3 regions of the Paenibacillus sp. FSL M7-0134 genome follow, and region 1 is predicted to be linked to each of the others. Evidence: riboswitches for the same ligand, from Rfam matches in the RefSeq annotation. Region 1 holds a riboswitch; each other region holds the start of a gene.
What was found. Region 1 has a riboswitch for glycine ahead of sdaAB (L-serine ammonia-lyase, iron-sulfur-dependent subunit beta). Riboswitches for the same ligand answer to the same signal wherever they lie in the genome.
Positions count from the first base shown of each region.

Region 2: linked by a shared signal. The riboswitch ahead of NSQ58_RS08330 (alanine/glycine:cation symporter family protein) and the one ahead of sdaAB (L-serine ammonia-lyase, iron-sulfur-dependent subunit beta) in region 1 are both predicted to bind glycine.
Region 3: linked by a shared signal. The riboswitch ahead of gcvT (glycine cleavage system aminomethyltransferase GcvT) and the one ahead of sdaAB (L-serine ammonia-lyase, iron-sulfur-dependent subunit beta) in region 1 are both predicted to bind glycine.

Region 1 is NZ_JBBOXV010000002.1:14,112-19,069, reverse strand. Features, by position in the region: gene NSQ58_RS15840 (ABC transporter ATP-binding protein) at 1-198, opposite strand, end outside; gene NSQ58_RS15835 (DUF6359 domain-containing protein) at 524-2,113, opposite strand; glycine riboswitch at 2,328-2,443, shown strand; gene sdaAB (L-serine ammonia-lyase, iron-sulfur-dependent subunit beta) at 2,655-3,344, shown strand; gene sdaAA (L-serine ammonia-lyase, iron-sulfur-dependent, subunit alpha) at 3,334-4,233, shown strand; gene NSQ58_RS15820 (Ig-like domain-containing protein) at 4,304-4,958, opposite strand, start outside.
Region 2 is NZ_JBBOXV010000001.1:1,857,317-1,862,274, reverse strand. Features, by position in the region: gene NSQ58_RS08335 (iron-containing alcohol dehydrogenase) at 1-164, shown strand, start outside; gene NSQ58_RS08330 (alanine/glycine:cation symporter family protein) at 222-1,640, opposite strand; glycine riboswitch at 1,800-1,894, opposite strand; glycine riboswitch at 1,913-1,989, opposite strand; gene NSQ58_RS08325 (glycoside hydrolase family 1 protein) at 2,159-3,616, opposite strand; gene NSQ58_RS08320 (LacI family DNA-binding transcriptional regulator) at 3,830-4,801, shown strand.
Region 3 is NZ_JBBOXV010000001.1:2,029,894-2,034,851, reverse strand. Features, by position in the region: gene NSQ58_RS09125 (PTS mannitol transporter subunit IICB) at 1-13, opposite strand, end outside; gene gcvH (glycine cleavage system protein GcvH) at 391-789, opposite strand; glycine riboswitch at 1,183-1,281, shown strand; gene gcvT (glycine cleavage system aminomethyltransferase GcvT) at 1,458-2,558, shown strand; gene gcvPA (aminomethyl-transferring glycine dehydrogenase subunit GcvPA) at 2,687-4,042, shown strand; gene gcvPB (aminomethyl-transferring glycine dehydrogenase subunit GcvPB) at 4,039-4,958, shown strand, end outside.

The DNA.
Region 1 (4,958 bases):
ACGCGTGCGTTCCATGTCATGCAGTTGTGCGATCGAAAGCGCCAGCGCGCTTTTGCCACAGCCGGATTCTCCGACTACAGCCAGCACTTCATTGGGGTTGACCGTCAGATCCAGATGGTCGACTGCGGGGTGATATTGATCCTTGATGCGAAAAGATACGGATAATCCTTTAATTTCCAACACGGGTCCGGTATTCAATGCGCGCTTCCTCCATTCTCCATGGTCTTGTCCCGCTTATTCTCACCATGTTTGATGTTTAAAACCTCTCATGAACATTACATACCGTTTTTGTCGGAATAATTTGAATACATCCTATCACCAGTATATGGATATATCAATTAAGATTATGCTATCAACATCATTTAAAAAATCAATGATCCAGCAGTAGCGCGGCCTTTCTGGCACAAAATGTAATGAAATAACCAACCACAGGTTAATTTTCATCACAAAAAAAGTCGCCTGATCCCTCTGCAGGGATCAAACGACTAACTAATACCAGCTCACATTGAGCTTCTGGCGATAATTATGAAGCCGCTCCATAGGAGCCAGACTTGAACGTTCTAGGATCGTACCATTTGTAGCCTGCTGCTGGAGCAGACCAAGGCTCAGGCTGCGGTTCTGTGGAAGCCGCAGGCTCCTCAAATGGTAGAAGCTTCGTTGGCTGATCCAGAGTCAAACCTGCCACATCAGACAATTTCGTGTAGTCCTGCTTCCATGCAAGCCATTGAACCGTTTGCACCAGGAAGGTGGAATCATCCACTTCTTTAAAACCATCATATGTCTTCTTCGACTGTCCGTTTTCCTCACGCACATATTTCGGTGTAGCATCTTCTACAGGGGAAGAATCACCGATGAACGCTGCCTTGCCTTGACCTACCTTGGAGATAGCGGCATAAGGTCCTTCCGCACGGCCCCCGCCGTTATAAACTCCCTGGTCTACCGCATTACCCCATTTTTTCGTGCCTGAAGGGATATAAGCAATGCCTTTAGCCTTGGTAGGATCAATAATAGCCAGCGTAGATCCTGCATGCATTGCAATCGAGCGCACACCCTTGGTAATGCCGAAAGATTGATCTGCGGCTACAATGTCGGTAGCATTCACATCACCCAGCGCATTGTAACGGAAACGAACGCCAAAGTTGGCCGCCAGCCAATCGGAGCTTGTTAATCCTTGCATCGCCGGTGATGCAGCTTCTTCTGCAGTCATGCCCTTGGCCGGATTAGTATAGGCTCCACGACGGTAACCATTCATAACCTCGGAGGAATCCCAACGGTTTTTGTTACGGTCCGCATTATAATGATCGGAGATGAAGAAGACGCTCCCCCCGCTATTCACGTATTGCAGCAGGGCAGCCTGCTCGGATGCCTTAAAGGCAACATTCGCTTCACCAATAATGAACACATCATATTGGCGCAGCTTGTCAAATGTTATGGCCTGCTCTCCATAAGTAAAAGGAATAGGACGATTCAATTGGTCTACCGTAAAGCCTACATTACGCAGTCCATTGGCAAAGTCGGAGAAGGCGCCTTCAATGACCCAATCTGCTGCACCAGCGGTCTGTGCGTGCGTATTATCGAACAGCACCTTTTTGCCTTTTCCATCCGGCAGTGTAGTACCGGGTTGACCCGGGTTGCCAGGTTCGCCTGGTTCCCCCGGCTCGCTTCCGCTCACCAGTTCAACAGCGCTTGGACTTTTCACTCCACCAAAATTATTGTAGGCGCCGAGTGTACCCGTCACACGAATTTTGCTGCCGATCAGCTCAGGATGGCCTGATAGCCCATATTGCCCTCTGTACGCTGAAGTCAGCTGTACATCCAACAGATTAGACGTATTACGTTCATTTGCCTGATCGGCAATCAGTACGTTAAAATCATTCGCAAACGGGGAAGAAAAGTTAGCCGTTTTCGATCCGGTAGCATGTCCGACGATGTAACCTTCCACCGTCACCGTACCTCCACTGCTTTGGCGCTGAAGTGCTTCGGCTACTGTCAATGCTCCCTCCGCCTTGACCTGACCGAATGGAACGAAGATCCCAATCAGCAGTGATACGATAGCTGCTAGATGCAACATCCCTTTTAAGCGTGAACCTGTGAATCGCAAGCCTTTTACCATACGTCAATATCCCTCCTATGATTTCCATAAATATACTTGTCCTTTATCAGATTAGCCGCCAATCTTCTAATTCCTTCCTGATTTCATCCATAATTATGTAAATTTTAATCTTTTTTATTGGGAACGCACCTGTTTATGTAAAAATTAAACCTGTGATTGACACCGAGCACGGCATACATTACGCTAAGAAAGACATGTAGAACGGTATATGCGAATGAAGATGACGGGAGAGTCTGTCCAGGGAGCCTACACTCTGGCGGCACCGAAGGAGCAAGGCGTCAGCACCCGGCTGACGGATAATCTCTCAGGTCCATGTATCGTCATCTGACGCAACTCTGGAGAGAGCGCAAGCCACCCAAGGGGTAAGGCGGTAAGAACACCGCACGAAACTCTCAGGTAACGAGGACAGAGATAAGGGAAACTTCCTTATCCTGTCCTTTTTTGTGCTCACATTGTGCGTCAGCATTAAGAACCGTCATAACCGCGCAAAGACGCGGAAATACCATATAGTATGGTATTAGAACATACAGGGGGCCACACCATGCGTTTCAAAGATGTATTTTCCATTATCGGTCCGGCCATGACCGGACCTTCCAGTTCACACACCGCAGGCGCTGTGCGGCTCGCACGCGTTGCCCGGCACTGGCTCGGGGCGCAACCTGATCGTGCCCGCATGACACTGTACGGCTCCTTCGCTGACACGTATAAAGGACACGGTACAGACCTGGCGCTCATCGCAGGGCTGCTTAATTACGATACGGACGATCACCGGATTCCGGATGCCGAGCAATGGGCAGAGCAAGCCGGGATGGCCGTGGAATTCGCCGTCAGCGGGCTACCAGCGCCTCATCCGAACACCGTCCGTTTCGAGCTATGGAAGGGCGAGGATCAGCGCACACTGCTTGGCTCCTCCATCGGCGGCGGCAGCATCCATGTCCAGCAGCTCAACGAATTCCGGGTCAATCTGACTGGGGAGCTGCCTACGCTGGTGCTTCTCCACTCGGATAAGCCCGGTACATTGGGCGCGATAACTTCAGCGCTGGGCGCGGCTCACATTAACATTGCCTATATGCACGTAGATCGCAAAGGCCGGGATGGTGAAGCACTCACCGCCATCGAAACGGACAGTTCTGCTCCGGCTGTATTGATTGCGGAGCTGCGTTCTTTACCTCATATGTATGAAATTAAGATGATTAATTTGAAAAAAGGAGCTGAATCCGATGCGGTTTAGCCATCTGCATGAAATCAGCGCTTTATGCGCTGAAGAATCCACCACAATTGGCCGTTTGATGATTCAAGAGCAGGTACAAGAGACGAATACAACGGAGGAAGAAATCTTTCGCCAAATGTCTGATTATTATGAAGTCATGAAGGAAGCCGTTCATCGCGGTCAGACACAAGACACCGTATCCCGCAGTGGATTGACGGGCGGTGACGGCAAGCGCCTAGCCGAGTATCTGCGGTCAGGGGAAACCTGCTCCGGCGATGCCTCCGCGCTCGCCATGGCTTATGCCCTCTCTGTGTCGGAGGTAAATGCATCCATGGGTCGCATTGTCGCCACGCCTACCGCAGGCTCATGTGGGGTTATCCCTGGTGTGTTCATCAGTGCGCAGGAGCGGTTCGGCTGGGATGATGAGCATATGGTGAACGGCCTGTTCGCCGCTGGAGCCATTGGCTACGTGATCGCCAACAACTCCTTCATTTCTGGCGCGGAGGGAGGCTGTCAGGCTGAGATTGGTTCAGCTATCGGGATGGCTGCTGGCGCTATGGTCGAGCTGCGTGGTGGTACGCCTGAACAGGCTGTTCACGCCGTGGGCCTCGCTCTTAAGAACACGCTCGGCCTGATTTGCGATCCCGTCGCCGGACTCGTGGAGATTCCGTGCATCGTGCGCAACGGGCTGGGAGCCGTGACTGCGCTTGCCGCAGCGGATATGGCTTTGGCGGGTGTGCGCAGCGCTATTCCGTCTGACGAAGTCATTGACGTGATGCTTGAAGTCGGCAGTGCGATGCCGTCGAAGCACCGCGAGACCGCCAAAGGCGGCTTGGCCCAGACGCCCACTGGCAAGCGTTTGACTGAATCACTTACACGCAACACACCGACCAAGAAGGATAAGTCATAATTTATAAGCGGTAGCCTCCTTAAAAAAAAGAGCAAGCATGTCATCCTTGGACGTATGCTTGCTCTCTTTTTTACTGAACGGTTACCTGTATCTTCGTCATTTTACCTGCATATTTCACAGTAATTACTGCTTTGCCCTTGCCCTGTGCCTTAATGTTACCGTCTTTGACGGTCGCAACAACAATTCTGGACGAGGACCAGACAGCCGGTTTGGAAACATCCTTCTCCGACTCATCCTTATACGTGGCTGTAGCCGTAACCTTGGCCAGCTGTCCTGCCTTCAAATTCAAAGCAACTTCGTCTGTTTGCAGATATTTAAGCGTATCAACATCCACGGGTACGCTGATTACCTTCCCGCCAAACTTCGCCTGAATGTTAGCTTTACCGTAGCTAACCGCAGTAACCTGACCCTTTTTAACAGTGGCTACCTTATAATTAGACGTTTTCCATTCAGCTTGGGCCGTAACGTCCTTTTCTTTACCATCACTCGATTTAACCACAATCGCGATGGTTTTTTGATCTCCGGATTTAAGTGACAACGCGATTGCATCCGCTTCAATCTTTTGCGCTACGTCCACTTCTACCGTAAACGTAATGTTTTGCTTGCCATATGAAGCAGTCACCGTTGCCTTACCGCTACCATTCGCTTTGATCAAACCTTCGCTAACTTCAACCACTTTTACATTGCTAGTTGTCCAGGTGGCGTCCTTGGTTACATCTGTTTTT
Region 2 (4,958 bases), on a different contig from region 1:
CAAGTCTCGGTGCCCCTTCCACCCTGGCCGATTACAATATTAATGATGAGCAATTGGAAAATGTCGCAAACATTGCAGCCCGTGAAATGGAATACGGAGGCTTCGGTAATTATAAAAAGCTGAATCAAGAAGATATTTCAGCTATTTTGCACGCATCGTTATAACATTCAAAAGGGAGTGTCCTCAAGCCTGTGATGACTGAGGGCACTCCCTTTTGGAATTTATGAATTAACCGTTTGTCCTTTTTCTTCTACTTGGATAGCTGCCCCTACACTGGCACCTGCAAGAATGCCCTTTTTCTTACTAGAATTCAGAGAATCCATATAGGTTCGGGTTTCTGCGACTACAATTCCTGATAAGCCGAGCAGGGCAATCAGGTTTGGGAAAGCCATCATTGCGTTAAAGATATCTGCCAGCAGCCAAATCGCATCCAGTTTAATGAACGCGCCCCCGGCAACCAGTAGGATGAACAGATAGCGGTATGGCTTAATCCACTTGACCCCAAGCAAATATTCAACACAGCGTTCCCCGTAATAGTTCCAGCCGAGCATGGTGGTGAACGCGAACATAATCAGAATGATTGTGAGCAGTTCTGCCCCCAGCGGGAATGCGCTGGAAAATGCTTGCTGAGTCATCAAGCCCGCATCGGTAGGCCCGCTCCACACACCACTAACCAGTAGCGTCAACCCGGTCATCACACAAATAACCATCGTATCAATAAACACGCCTGTCATGGAAATTAGCCCTTGCTCCGCAGGCCATTTGGTTTTGGCAGCTGCAGCTGCAATCGGTGCGCTTCCCAATCCGGCCTCATTGGCAAAAATACCTCTGGCTACCCCACTTCGCATCGCCAGCATAATCGTAGCTCCGGCAAATCCGCCCGTTGCAGATGTAGTTGAAAATGCCGAATGGAGCACCAGCGCAATTGCGGCAGGAAGTTGGTCAGCAAACCGAATCAGTACGATGAGACAGATCAGTACATACAAGCCTGTTTTAAAAGGAACGACCTTCGTCGATACCTTGGCAATGCTTTTGAGTCCTCCAATAGTAACAAGTCCTGTAAGGATAGCAATAATCAGTGCCGTTACAATGGGCGGAACGCCAAAACTGTTTTCGGTCGAAGATACAATCGCTTTGACCTGCGGAAACGTTCCAATCCCGAACAACGCTACCAGCATGCCCGAAAAAGCAAACAGCATCGCCAGCGGTTTAAAACGGCGTCCCAGACCTTTCTCAATATAATACATCGGGCCGCCGGAAAATTGCCCATTCCGATCCTTCACCCGGTATTTTACCGCAAGTACACCTTCCGCATATTTCGTCGCCATCCCAAAAAAGGCTGCAACGACCATCCAGAACAAGGCACCCGGCCCGCCCAGCTTAATGGCTGTCGCTACGCCGACAATACTTCCTGTGCCAACTGTAGCCGCCAACGCTGTACTTAAAGCCGCAAAACTACTTACATCCCCGCTGCCTTCATTCGGGGCCTTACCGATCAGCTTGATCGCCAGGGGCAGGCGGAATACCTGCAGCATCTTCAAACGTATGGTCAGCCACAACCCCGTTCCCATGACAAGAATGATGAGAGGCGCCCCCCATATCCAACTGCTAATCGCTTCTAACACATGTACCAAATTCATTTCAACCCGCTCCTCCAGCATATTAGAAAACAAAAAAGAGTCAAATCCGCTGATTCGACTCCTGGAGAGGTTAAAGGCACGAAAAAATACAACCATCTTGCGCAGGTTTCTGCCTCTAATAGCTTATAAAAAAGCCTAGGGCATTCCCTGTCACAGGTTATTCGCGTCTCTGTCCTTTTGCCTGAGAGTTTAAGCAGATGTTCTCTGCGGTGCACCTTCGGCGCCCAATTAAGGGTCTCTCCAGAGTTCTGTCCGTTTACGGTCCCCGCTTGTTGCTGTAATCAGCCTAAGCACCTGAGAGTTTTGCCCCTTCGGTCGGAACTTTCGTTCCATCTCCCGCAAACATCAACCAGACATATGAAATTTTTATTTATTATACAGAAAACTTTCAGCTTATTACAAGTGAAAAGTTTGTGAAGCCCTCTGAAATATTATTATTATGTCTATCAAAAAAAGCGGGTACAGCAGATTGCATCCTTAGGATGTCCTCTGCTATACCCGCCCGAGAAAATTTGGAATTACAATTCTTCACCATTGGTTGCTATCACATTTTTATACCAGTTAAATGAGTCCTTTTTGGAGCGTTTGAGCGTTCCGTTACCGTCATCATCCAGATCAACGTAAATAAATCCGTAGCGCTTGGACATTTCGGAAGTAGACATGCTCACAAGGTCGATAGGACCCCAGCTGGTGTAACCAATCAGATCAACACCGTCGGCAATCGCTTCCTTCATTTGGGCAATATGCTGACGCAAGTAATCAATGCGATACGTATCATGCACAGAGCCGTCTTCTTCCACCTTATCATACGCACCCAAACCATTTTCCACGATGAACAGCGGCTTTTGGTAGCGGTCATAAAACGTGTTCAGCGTAACACGCAGGCCGATCGGATCGATCTGCCATCCCCAGTCAGAGGACTGTAAATATGGATTTTTCACGCCGCCAATCAGGTTTCCTGCTGCTTTTTCGCCTTCTGGACCTGCAGATACGGTCAAGGTCATGTAGTAGCTGAATGAGATATAATCGACCGTGTTATTTTTTAAAATTTCGGCATCGCCTGGTTCTGTGTGTATAACAACATTATTTTCTTCAAAATAACGATTCATGTAGTTGGAATATTCCCCACGGGCATGCACATCCGTAAAGAACAGGTTCATCTGATTTTCATGCTGGGCTTTCAGTATATCCTCTGGGTTACACGTATGTGGATAGCTTTCCAAACGAGCCAGCATACAGCCGATTTGAGAGCCCGGGATGATCTCATGTCCTCGTTTTGTCGCCAGTGCACTAGCTACAAATTGATGATGCAGTGCTTGGTATATCGCTTGCTGCTTGTTTTCTACGCGGTCAATGACCACCCCGCCACCGGTAAACGGACTCATGGTCATTACATTGATTTCATTAAAGGTCAGCCAGTATTTTACTTTATCCTTATAACGCGTGAACACAGTTTCGGCATAATTTACGTAGTGCTGTATAACTTCACGACCCAGCCAGCCATTATACTTCTGAGTCAAACCCAGCGGTGTCTCATAATGTGACAATGTTACCAGCGGTTCAATACCATATTTGCGCAGCTCATCAAATACATTGTCGTAGAATTGCAGTCCCGCTTCATTCGGCTCGGCATCATAGCCATTCGGGAAAATCCGCGACCAGTTGATGGACATACGAAATACCTTAAAGCCCATTTCCGCGAACAATGCAATATCTTCTTTGTAGTGGTGGAAGAAGTCCACACCTTCACGTTTTGGAAAACGGGCATTGACTTTGCCTGCCAAAATGTCTTCGAGTCGCTCGGACGAAATCTCCATAGCATGATCGTTCTTGCGCTCTGCTTTGGGTACATAGGCAACCATGTCCGCACTGGACAATCCTTTTCCATCTACGTCAAAAGCACCTTCCAATTGGTTGGCTGCGGTTGCCCCGCCCCACAAGAAGTTTTTCGGAAATCCTTTTAGCGTCTTCGTCATGGTATAAAAACCTCTTTCCGTATTTAAGATTTTTACTTTGGTCAAGTAATCCCATCAAGTGCTGCAAATGTGAATCAATACCTAACGGTAACCGTTCTTCCTTTGAAAAGGATTGACAGATGCTTTAAAATAGACGTAATGCCTTCATAAGCATCCTAATCGTTGTAACGCGTTTCATGTCAAGTATTTTTTTCTTATGTGAGGAGAAGCATCATGTCGAATCTTGATCAAATTGCAAAACTGGCGGGCTTTTCCAAAGCTACGGTATCCAGAGTATTAAATCAGTCACCCCATGTCAGTCACGAAACAAGAACTAAGATTTTGAAAATCATGCAGGAATTGGATTATGTTCCTAATCGGAATGCCATTTCTCTATCCAAGGGTCAGACGCTTCAGATCGGTATCATTACTTCAACTATTAATGAAATTGTTCTCGCTTTTCTGGACAGCTTTGTGGAAGTAGCCGGCCAGTATGAATTCCAAACCATTATTTATACTTCGGGAGAAGACAAAAAGAAAGAGCTTCAAGCCTTTGAGGATTTAAAAAGAAAAAGAGTCGATGCGCTGGTCATCATTTCCTGCGTGAATGACACTGATTTTTTGAGTACCTATTGCAAATATGGCCCGATCGTTTCGTGGCAACGAATGGAGCATACCGATATTCGCTCCGTCGCTATGGATCAGTATGAAGGATATATGTTAGCGCTAAAACATTTGATACAAAAAGGCTATACTCGTATAGCCAATGCTTTTGGTCGTCCGAGCAGCATCAATACCCATAGCAGACAACGAGCCTACGAACAGATCATGAGTGAGCACAATCTGCCAGTGTTGCAACACTGGAATCACTCTTCTATTTATAATATCCGTGATGGCGAACAGGTCGTACGGGATTTGTTACAGCGTCGGGAAGAATTTCCAGAGGCTATTTTATGTGCTAACGATTATGTAGCAGTGGGCATTCTCTGCGAAGCACGCAGACAACGGCTGAACGTACCGGAAGATCTGGCGATTGTCGGATTCGATAACACGGAGCTGGCGCATACGATGGGGATTACAACGATTCAAAATCCCATCATGGCTCAAGCACAAAATGCTTTTTTCATGCTTTCCCCTCAGCTGATTGGACGCCAAATGGAGCTTCATTCGCTAGAGTACTGCCTCATTGAACGTACGACCACGTAAGGTAACGATTTACTTGCAAATTAGGCAAAAGGGCCTTGATATGAAATATTTTTTGTCGAATCAGAATAAAATATGTTGAAATCGCTTTTTTTTGTGCTACAATAGCACTATATCGAAGGATTGTGACCGGTGATGCGGGCAATGCCTGAGTTCAATT
Region 3 (4,958 bases), on a different contig from region 1:
CCAATGTACTCATATTCAAATCCTCCTTGTAGGTAAGCATCACTACCTTTTCTTAAAATTCATACTAAATGACAGCGCTATCTTCATCAACGAAATGAAAACGTACTTTCGTCATGAACGTTGATGACAACATTTAAATTTAAATTATCCGGGAAGGTATTATACCTGCATAATTCTTCTTAATATGACCTGTAGCTATAGAAATTAGTCGAAAAACCGTGCTGGATTATGTATGATTCTTATATGGGGACAACCCTCTAAATCAGAATAAAACACGTAATTACGCTTGCAAAAAGACAAAAAAATAGCCGCTACGTCAAATCATAGCGACTATTTTATACAAAAATCGAGCAGACAAATAACCCTCTTACTCCATACTACAATGCTCCATTACTGCTCATCGGAAATCAACTGCTCATACTGATCCGCAGACAGTAGCTTGCCCAAAGCTTCCTCCACATCTTTATCCATCTCTACTTCGATCATCCAACCTTTTTCATAGGGAGATTCATTCACTAGCTCAGGTGTACTTTCCAGCGTTTCATTCACTTTTAGTATGGTTCCCGTCACCGGAGCAAAAAGGTCGGATACTGTCTTCACCGATTCAATCGTACCGATCTCCGCTCCCTGCTCAATCGTTGCTCCCGCCTCAGGTAATTCTACAAAAACAATATCACCCAGTTGATGCTGTGCAAAGTCTGTAATACCAATCCGTACCGTTCCATTCTCTGTCCGCTGAACCCACTCATGTTCGTCTGTATACCAAAGTTGCTGCTTTACTTCACCCATTCTGTTCCCCTCACTTCCATATGAATAAAATCGCTTTTGCTCACTGTACTAGACAGGTTAAGATTATGACAACAAGAACACTCATGTCAATAATACTAACAAAAATACTTCATATCACCTCATATAGCGTACTATATAAAAATATGATAGCTTATAACAAACGCTTACATATCCTTATTTATATATTAAATGTTTTTTCTATTGTTTTTGATGACATTTTTATTGACATTTTGAATGAATTTGCGTATTAATGGGTTATAGCAAATGCTTTGGGAAACACCCCGACAACTGCAAACGCGGATGAACGCGGAGGGAGAGACTGCCAAAAAGATTCGCATAGCTGTTGCCGCTTGTGAGACATAAGTGCACGCGAATCGGATCAGGTTGTTATCTGCAAAGCCAGGTAATATACCGTTGATCCCGAAGGTAGCGCCGAAGGAGTAAACCTGCATTGCAGGTGAATCTCTCAGGCAAAAGGACCTCTGCCGGACGCATCTCTGGAGAGCATTCGCTATTGGAGCGGATCACCCAAGGGGAAACCCGGTACATACCGGGGTAACTTTCTGGTATCAAGGACAGAGCTGAAAAAAGAGTGTAGACTGCCGTCTATACGTTTTTTTCGGCCTGTCTTTTTTGTTTAGCCGATCACACCGGATAGGAGTGGAATAATGACTAATTTGCGAAAAACACCGCTATATTCGTCCTACGGGACGCAGTCTGGGGTTCGTTGTATTGACTTTGGCGGCTGGGAGCTCCCGGTTCAGTTTAGCGGCATTCAAAAGGAGCATGAGGCCGTCCGGCAACGTGCGGGTTTATTCGATGTATCGCATATGGGCGAATTTTTGGTTGAAGGCAAAGAGGCCGAAGCTTTTCTGCAAAGGGTGACCACGAATGATGTCAGCCAGTTGGAACCAGGTCAGGCACAATATTCACTCCTGTGTTACCCCGATGGAGGGGTAGTAGACGACCTACTTGTTTACTGCAAAGGACCGGAGCACTACATGCTCGTTGTGAACGCCTCCAACATCGATAAGGATTGGGATTGGCTAATTCGTCATATGCCTACATCCGTTCACATGGAGAATGTGTCTGATGCGATAGCATTGCTGGCGTTGCAAGGACCGGAGGCAGCACGTATTGCCGCAGCCGTGGCAGATACGGACATTACGAATCTGGCATCTTTCCGCTTCCATGAGAACGTGCCATTGTTCGGAGCAAAAGCACTGGTCTCACGAACCGGATATACGGGCGAAGACGGTTTTGAATTTTATGTACCTGCTGCAGAAGCACCAGCCGTATGGGAGGGTTTGCTTCGTTCCGGTGAGTCATATGGGCTGATTCCCGCTGGACTTGGTGCTCGGGATACACTACGCTTTGAGGCACGATTGCCGCTGTACGGTCAGGAGTTATCTGCCACGATTTCACCACTCGAAGCTAGTCTAGGTTTCTTCGTCAAGCTGAATAAAGGAGATTTTATCGGTAGAGAAGCACTGCAACGTCAGAAAGAACAAGGGATTCCTCGCAAATTGATCGGGCTGGAAATGATTGATCGCGGTATCCCACGCGCCCATTACCCGGTATTCGCAGAAGGACAACACATTGGTGAGGTCACAACGGGGACTCAGTCGCCCACCTTGAAGCGTAATCTGGGCCTCGCCTTGGTGGACAGTCGTTTTAGCGCCCTCTCCACACCGTTGGAGGTTGAGATTCGTGGCAAACGCCTGCGTGCCGAGGTGGTGGCAGCACCCTTTTATAAACGCCCGCGCTGATCTTAAACTCTTTTTATTTCTATAAAGCAAATATGTCAGATATGAACTTCTGGGTTTTTCATCTCACACACTTTTTTATTAGCTAATTTACGATCTAAAATCTTGCTTTTCGAAAGGAGTCAGAACCTATGAAGCAGCATCGTTATCTCCCTATGACTGAACAGGATCAAACCGAAATGCTGCGTGTGGTGGGTGTATCATCCATTGATGATTTATTCAGTGACATTCCAGAGGCCATTCGATATCAAGGGGAACTGCCTCTCTCTTCTCGACTCGATGAGAAAGCCTTAACCCGCCACTTGGCCGAGCTGGCCGGACACAACGCCAATACAGACACACATGCCAGCTTCCTTGGCGCAGGAATTTATGATCATCATATTCCGTCCGTCATCCAGCACATCACTTCACGCTCGGAATTCTATACAGCCTACACCCCCTATCAGCCGGAAGTAAGCCAAGGCGAGCTACAAGCCATTTTCGAGTTTCAGTCGTATATTTGCGAATTGACGGGCATGGCTGTAGCTAATGCCAGCATGTACGACGGAGCGACTGCACTGGCGGAAGCGGGCTCACTGTCCGCCGCAGCTACCCGCCGTAAACAGCTTATCGTATCAAGGTCCGTCCATCCGGAGGCACGTCAGGTATTGGCAGCCTATGCACGCGGATTGGATTTGGACATCGTGGAAATCGGCTGTTCGGACGGCGTAACGGATGCTGATGCGCTAGCGGCGGCCGTATCGGAACAGACCGCGGCTGTTTTGGTCCAAAGCCCCAACTTTTTCGGAGCCGTGGAAAACCTGAAGCCGATGGCTGACCTCATCCATGCGCACAAAGGTCTTTTGGTCGTCAGTGCCAATCCACTGGCACTTGGCTTGCTGGAAACACCCGGCAAACAGGGCGCGGATATTGTGGTAGGAGATGCGCAGCCACTTGGCATCTCCTCTTCTCTCGGCGGTCCGACCTGTGGATACTTTGCCGTTTCTCAGGCCCATATGCGCCGTATCCCCGGCCGTATTGTGGGTCAGACCACAGACCGCAACGGTAAACGCGGCTTCGTGCTGACCTTGCAAGCGCGGGAACAGCATATCCGCCGCGAAAAGGCCACCTCTAACATTTGCTCCAACCAAGCGTTGCTAGCTTTATCTGCATCTGTATACTTGTCTGTCATGGGTAGACAGGGGATCAAGGAAGTAGCCGAGCTAAATTTGCATAAAAGCCGTTATGCTTTAGAGCAATTGCTGAGCTTGAAGGGTGTAACTGCCTCGTTTAACGCACCAACCTTTAATGAGTTTGCCCTTAGACTGCCTGAGGGTACGGATATGAGCAAACTCCAGGCCGAGCTGCTAGCTGCTGGATTTATCGCTGGCTACGATTTGGGCCGGGACTATGAGGAACTTGCTGGTCACATGTTGATTGCCGTGACGGAGCAAAGGACCAAAGAAGAGATTGACCAATTTGTACACACCTTGGGGGGATTGCTATGACACGCACCGGACAGGATCAGAAACAAGGGCTGTTGAAGGAACACGATCAAGCGCTCATTTTTGAATTGAGCCGTCCGGGTCGTATCGCCTATTCCCTTCCCGAGTGCGACGTTCCCCGTCGCCCGGTGGCAGAGCTTTTGCCAGATTATGCGCTGCGCAGCGAACCTGCGGCATTACCCGAGGTATACGAAGTAGACGTTATTCGGCATTATACTGCCTTGTCCCGGCGCAATTTCGGCGTGGACAACGGATTTTATCCGCTCGGCTCCTGTACGATGAAATACAATCCGAAAGTGAATGAGGATGTCGCCCGATATACAGGCTTCGCCAAAATCCATCCATATCAGCCCGAGGAGAGCATCCAGGGTGCCATGGAGCTGCTGTATACGCTCCAAAATGATTTGGCTGCGTTAACTGGCATGGATGCCGTCACGCTTCAGCCCGCCGCGGGCGCCCATGGCGAATGGACCGGGCTGATGATGATTCGCTCATACCACGAAGCACGTGGTGAGCGACGTACCAAGGTGCTCGTGCCGGATTCCTCGCACGGAACGAACCCCGCCAGCGCAACCGTCGCGGGCTTCGAAACAGTCACCCTTCCCTCCACCCCTGAGGGGCTGGTGGATCTGGATGCGTTACGTCAAGCCGTAGGCAACGACACCGCGGCGCTCATGCTGACCAATCCGAACACGCTTGGGCTGTTCGAGAAGCAAATCACTGACATTGCTGCCATCGTGCATGACGCGGGTGGTCTGCTCTACTATGACGGGGCGAACTCCAACGCCATCATGGGGATTACCCGTCCCGGAGATATGGGCTTCGATGTAGTACATCTCAATTTGCACAAAACGATGAGTACCCCGCACGGCGGCGGTGGCCCCGGCGCTGGGCCTGTCGGCGTAAAGCAACGGCTCAT